Runella sp. SP2: one gene and its partner. The protein of the gene in region 1 interacts with the protein of each later gene in a pairwise test. Links are inferred from orthologs where the notes say so. Each region holds a gene or a part of one and is shown in the gene's direction. Other genes may lie near its edges. The genes, in order: DTQ70_RS09410 and priA.

The links.
Region 2: the proteins of DTQ70_RS09410 (region 1) and priA interact in binary tests that used the Escherichia coli proteins (3 or more experiments, as listed by UniProt). The link is inferred for Runella sp. SP2 from one-to-one orthologs.

What each region holds. Positions count from the first base shown.
Region 1 is NZ_CP031030.1:2,229,735-2,232,823, forward strand. What follows is about bases 29-2,787. They hold DTQ70_RS09410 (single-stranded DNA-binding protein), read left to right. Parts: upstream 29-1,050; coding sequence 1,051-1,524; downstream 1,525-2,787. Other genes in these bases: mutY (A/G-specific adenine glycosylase), read left to right, coding at 29-984; DTQ70_RS09415 (hypothetical protein), read right to left, coding at 1,611-2,027; DTQ70_RS09420 (VOC family protein), read left to right, coding at 2,117-2,488; msrB (peptide-methionine (R)-S-oxide reductase MsrB), read right to left, coding at 2,490-2,787. Outside these bases: more of mutY, read left to right, coding at 1-28; more of msrB, read right to left, coding at 2,788-2,966; DTQ70_RS09430 (SDR family oxidoreductase), read left to right, coding at 3,044-3,089. UniProt on the Escherichia coli protein: Plays an important role in DNA replication, recombination and repair. Binds to ssDNA and to an array of partner proteins to recruit them to their sites of action during DNA metabolism. Acts as a sliding platform that migrates on DNA via reptation.
Region 2 is NZ_CP031030.1:7,098,835-7,102,319, reverse strand. What follows is about bases 189-3,343. They hold priA (primosomal protein N'), read left to right. Parts: upstream 189-585; coding sequence 586-3,102; downstream 3,103-3,343. Other genes in these bases: pyk (pyruvate kinase), read left to right, coding at 3,127-3,343; DTQ70_RS28620 (transposase family protein), read right to left, coding at 189-475. Also shown: more of DTQ70_RS28620, read right to left, coding at 56-188; more of pyk, read left to right, coding at 3,344-3,485.

The sequences.
Region 1 (3,089 bases):
AATCCGTATTATATATGGTTATCCGAAATCATTCTACAGCAGACGCGCGTCGCTCAAGGATTACCTTATTATGAACGATTTGTTAGCGCCTACCCTACTGTTATTGACCTTGCCAACGCCCCCGAACAAGAGGTAATACGGCTGTGGCAGGGCTTAGGGTATTATTCACGGGCAAGGAACCTCCACCAAACTGCCAAACACATTGCATATCAACTCAATGGGGTATTCCCAAGCACTTACAATGAACTATTAAAACTCAAAGGAATTGGCCCCTACACTGCCGCTGCCATTGCTTCTTTTGCCTTTGATGAAGCCGTCGCCGTCGTGGACGGAAATGTCTATCGGGTGCTTGCGCGGGTATTTGGCGTTGACCTTGACATTGCCAGTTCCCAAGGGCAAAAAAGGTTTGCACAACTTGCCACCGAACTCATCTCTACTGAACAACCCGCCTTGTACAATCAGGCCATTATGGAATTTGGGGCTGTTCACTGTACGCCTACCTCCCCCGACTGTCTGTTGTGTCCGTTTCAGGGCGTTTGCGAGGCTAATCTCACGGGTAGAGTTACCCAATTGCCCGTTAAAATCAAGAAAACGAAGGTACGGGTACGGCACTATCATTATTTTATTTTGATAAAAGATGGACAATTGGCCATGAACCTACGTACAGAACGGGACATCTGGCAACAACTCTATGATTTTTATTTGGTCGAAACCGAGCATCCAGACGCCACCCTCGACTCACTCTCTTTGCCTTCTTTCTTACAAAAAGCTCTTTCTCAATCGGTTGTCTCCCAACCGAGCGAAACAATTACGCACATTCTCACCCATCAGCGCATACAAGCGAGGTTCTGGCAAGTAGCCCTCCCGTCGGGTTTTGATTTGGAACTTCCCCCCTCTCTTCGTTTTTTTACGCAAGAAGAAATTGACGAACTCCCCAAACCCGTCTTGGTTTCGACGTATTGGAAAGCGCGGTTTTTTGAGTAAATTTGTCATCCGCATGGCTTCAAACCTTGCAGTTTTGATTCGTAACTTACAATTTTTTTTATAACAATGGCTGGAGTAAACAAAGTAATTTTATTGGGCAATTTGGGAAGTGACCCAGAGGTTCGTCACCTCGAAAATGGCTCAGCAGTAGCACGTTTTAACATCGCAACCTCTGAAAGCTACACCAATCGCAGCGGCGAACGTGTGGAACAAACAGAATGGCATCGGATTGAACTTTGGGACAATTTGGCAAAAATTGCGGAACAGTATTTACGCAAAGGAAACACTGTTTATATTGAAGGAAAACTTCGTACCGAAACCTGGGTGGATAAAGAAGGAAAACAGCGCGAAGGAAAAACTGTACGGGGAACAACATTGACACTCGTTGGAGGTCGTAATTCAAACAATAACGACGACAATTCGTCGGGTTACAATGCACCACAACAGTCAGCGCCTGCACCTCGTCCTGCTCCTCAACCTAAACCTGCGACACCCATCGCCTCTGACTTAGGTGGTGGAGATGATGACTTGCCGTTTTAAGATTACATCAGCTTCCCGAAAGTTTTTCATCTTCCCGAAAGTTCAAAACTTTCGGGAAGATAGGTGGAAGGTAGGTAAGTAATGAATCACTTTTTCAGCACTTGCATTTGAAGCTGGTACTGGTCACTAGGGATTTTCTCCGTCTTAGATTCTGGGCTAACTTGCTTTAAAATAAGCAAATACTTCTGCTGGTTGACCGTCACCTCTAATGAATCCTGCGTCACAGACGTCTTGCGGCCTACCGCCTGACAGTCACCCAAGCACATTTTTACGTTTTGTTGGGCATTTAGTACCAAATCAACGACCACTTCCCCCGCTCGAAAACACTGCACATTTTTCGGGCAACGGCTATCTTCAACGCCAGTCAGTGCCAATTGGACATCTCCGACCTGAACTGGTTGTTTGGTCGTCAAAGGAAAATCACTTCCTAGCGTCAACGAATCTACGCTTTCCGACTTACAACCGGCCATCAGACCTAAGCACAAAATCAGTGCATTTTTCATAACTTTATTCGATTTTTGTCAACGCAAGCACCTTACTTGCTACTGAGATAAAGACGAGAAACGACAAAAAAACGTTGGAATAGACCTCCATGAATTTACGCATCAAAGAAATCAACCACGTAGCTTTGTACGTTGCAGACGTAGCGCAAAGTTGCCATTTTTATTCAAATATCCTACAAATGAACCAGTTATCCCGTCCTGACTTTGATTTCCCTGGAGCTTGGTTTCAAATTGGTTCACACCAAGAATTACACCTAATCGGAATTCGCACGGAGCAGGTTATCTCAGGCTCCCGCAGCAACCACTTTGCGCTCGAAGTTGAAGACCTTTCCGCCTGGGAACAGCATTTAAAGGCGAACCAAGCGATTTACCGCCCCCCAAAACCTCGACCAGATGGACTTCTTCAACTTTTTGTCAAAGACCCCGACGGGTATTGGATTGAATTATTTTCGCGAGCTTAGTCTATTTCTTTTCAAAGGCCAACGCCGCTCCGTTCATGCAATAACGAAGCCCCGTTGGACGAGGACCATCGTCGAAAACGTGTCCAAGATGCGCATCGCAAACAGCACAAATGACCTCGTCACGCTCCATCCCGAAGCTCTTGTCTTTTTCGTCTTTGAGGGCTTTTTTATTGATTGGGGCAAAAAAACTTGGCCAACCCGTACCTGAGTCAAATTTGGTTTCAGAATTAAATAAAGGTGTTCCGCAACAAACACATTTGTAAATTCCCTTTTCTTTGTTGTTCCAATAAGGCCCCGTAAAAGCGCGTTCTGTCCCTTTTTGACGGGTCACGTAAAACTGAATAGGGGTCAGGATTTTTTTCCACTCCGCATCCGTTTTGACTACCCGTTTGAGCTCTTGGGATTGTTGTTGCGAAAATGCTAGTGGACTAACTAACGACGTTCCAATAAGTGTGTGAATGAATGAGCGACGGTTCATAGGTGATAGGCGATTTGGTTGTTTTCTATATGTATATTAACGTACCAATTTAATCGAAAGTTTTACACAAATCAAAAATGCTTAACGACTGGCAATTAGGTGGAAAACGCGCCCTTGTTACGG
Region 2 (3,485 bases), 4.9 Mb from region 1 along the record:
CGTTCTCATTTTACCGCCTATCGGTACACTTTTTGAGACAGGGTATATTCATGAACTAAGAAAGCATATCCAAGAATTTATCCAGCTTTCTTTTAGGCACCGCTCGGGGCGTGGCCTCAATCACTTGAAGTAAAATCCGCTGGATAAGGCTCAAATATTTACTGGCTTTGGGCTGGTCAATTCCAAAGAAAGTCGCCAGTTGGTCTTGTCTCAAATTTCCGTTTAGATAAATAAGCCCAAAAAGAAGCGCGTCATGGGTATCTCCAAAAATGCTATTTTTCCGCACCGACGCCTGCCTAAGTCTCGCTACACCATCGAGGGTGTACTCCGCAAAATACGCATTCCAAGCATCACGAAAATAACCGTGAAGAAGCTCAAATTCTGAGCGTTTAAGTCCCGTAAGACGCCGTAGCTTTGGGTCGTCGGCCTCCAGGTCATGGTACCGCTGAATCATTTCCAAGTTCATAATTTTCATAAAGGGGTAAAAGTGATATTAGACATAACCCATTATGTCAAATATCTTGCCAGCTTGAAGTTTTTGCGGGGAAAGCGCTATCTTGCATCGTACATTCGGTTGAAAACAACGTGCAGATTGCAGAAAACGACGATTTTGGCTCAGAAGAGATAACTCTGTTTGCCGACCTAATTTTGCCCGTGCCTGTAGCCCAGTTATTCACCTATCGGGTTCCAAGGGTGATAAATCCATTCATCAAAAATGGTGCCAGAGTAGTAGTACCTTTTGGCAAAAATAGAGTAGTGACGGGCGTTGTGGCAAAAATCCACCAGACACCTCCTACCAAATACCAAGCAAGATACATCGCCGAACTCCTTGACGATGAACCATTAGTAACACCTTACCAAATCGAACTCTTTCATTGGATTGCCGACTACTACTTATGTACGGTGGGTGAAGTACTAAACGTAGCTCTTCCCTCGGGCTTGAAAATTACTAGCCAATCCAAGATTCAGTACAACCCTGACTTTGAGTACTACGATTTATTGACAGAAGAAGAAGCCAATCTTTTGGAAGAAATCAAAAAGTACCAATCCCTCACTTACGAAGAGGTCGAGAAACGCGTAGGTGCGACAAACATCAACCACATCATTAAGTCACTTATTGGCAAGCGGGCCATTATTCTTTTTGAAGAAGTCAAAGAAAAATACAAGCCCAAAGTACTCAAAAAAGTCAAGCTAAATGGACGTTTTGAGACGCGCGAAAACTTGATGGAGCTCATTTCCCAGCTTGATAAATTTCCCAAACAACAGGAAATTATCATGAGCTATGTCAGCCAAGTTCCGATTCAAAATGTACCTTATTCTAATCGCGCGGGACTTGAAAAGAGTTTTTTCACCCAAAACGATGCTTTCTCCGATTCGGCATTAAGTACGCTGATTAAAAAAGGGACGCTCGAAGAGTTTGAGGTAACCGTTTCACGCTTTGCCGATGTAGCTCCCGATTTTTCGGAAGGTACCAACATCCACCTCACCACCGCCCAACAGCGCGCTTTTGACGAAATCATTACCCAATTTCAATCCAAAGACACTGTTTTGCTGCACGGTGTTACAGGAAGTGGAAAAACGGAAGTATATATTAATTTAGCCCAGCAAGTACTCGCAAGCGGCTCGCAGGTACTGTTTCTATTACCTGAAATTGCCCTCACGACCCAAATTGTGGTTCGCCTCAAAAAAGTCTTTGGGGATAAGCTCGGCATTTACCACTCCAAATTCTCCGACAACGAGCGCGTGGAAGTTTGGAAAGGGGTAGTTTCAGGCCAGTTTCAGTTGGTGGTGGGCGTACGTTCGGCCATTTTCTTGCCTTTCGATAGCCTTGGATTGATTATCGTCGATGAAGAACACGAAAGTTCTTACAAACAATACGACCCCGCCCCACGCTACCACGCCCGCGACGTCGCCATTGTGGCCGCCCAACGCCAACAAGCCAAGGTGCTGCTAGGTTCGGCCACGCCAGCGCTCGAATCCTATTATCAAGCTCTCAACGGGCGCTACGGTTTTGTGCAATTGCTCGAACGTTATGGCAAAGCCAACTTGCCCGAGTTTGTGCTCATTGACACCAAAAAAGAGCGAAAAAGTAAAAAAATGAAGTTTGAGTTTTCGTCAGTTTTAATCAACGAACTTCAAGAAGCTCTGAACCGAAACGAACAGAGTATTATTTTCCAAAACCGACGCGGCTACTCTTCCTATTTACAATGTGAAGAATGTGGGTGGATTGGCGAGTGCGAAAACTGCGCGGTCAGCCTTACGTATCACCAAAAAGACGCCGAGCTACGTTGCCATTATTGTGGTCACAAAGAGAAAGTACCCAAGCTGTGTCCAGGTTGCAGTTCTACCAAAGTCAGAACGGTAGGCTTTGGCACTGAAAAGCTGGAAGACCAGCTCAAAATTTTCTTTCCAACGGCCCGCATTGCCCGCATGGATTTGGACACTACCCGCGCCAAAAATGCGTACAAAGAAATGATTGAGGACATCGAACAGGGAAACGTGGACATTTTGGTCGGAACTCAAATGATTAGCAAAGGGCTTGACTTTGAAAATGTCAGTACGGTAGGCGTATTTGATGCCGACCGAATGATTCATTTTCCTGACCTTCGCTCGGCCGAACGCGCCTTTCAACTGATTACACAGGTAAGCGGTCGCGCTGGACGCCGCGCCGACCGAAAAGGACGGGTTTTGATTCAAACAGGGAACCCTTCGCAAAAGATTTTACAAAAAATTATTACGAACGATTATATCGGGATGTACGAGGAGGAAATCAAGGAAAGAGAAAACTTTAAGTACCCTCCTTTTACCCGACTTATCAAGCTGACTGTCAAACACTTTGACCAAACAACCGCCTTGCAATCAGCCCAGAAATTGACCCAACTTTTACTCGAAAAAATGGGTGAAGATAGGGTTTTAGGCCCCCAGCCACCACTGGTCGAACGCATACGAAATAGGTTTTTGTTTGACATTCTTATAAAACTCGAACGCGAAAAAGTTAATTTTAGGGCCGCAAAGGCTTTTATACTCGAAAAAGTTACGGATATTCTGACGGACAAGACCTTAAAAGGTACCGACGTGACTATAGATGTAGATTGCCTGTGATTGTACCCATCAAAACCTAACACGATGATTGACAAAAAAGCTAAAATTGTTGCTACCGTAGGTCCTGCTTCCGAAACGTCTGAAATGCTCCAAGCATTAGTACAAGCAGGAGTAAACGTATTTCGTCTCAATTTCTCTCACGGCACTCATGCCGACCACCAGGAACGTATCAACCGCATTCGTGAAAACAATGCAAAGTATGGTTTCAGCGTCGGAATTTTACAAGATTTGCAAGGCCCTAAAATTCGCATCGGTAACGTAGAACACAAAGATGGTGTGAAAATTACGGCAGGACAAAAATTAGTTTTTACCAACGAAGAAATCATCGGCACTTCTGAGCGCGTGAGTACACCTTACAAAGGTATGTACCGCGACGTGCGCAT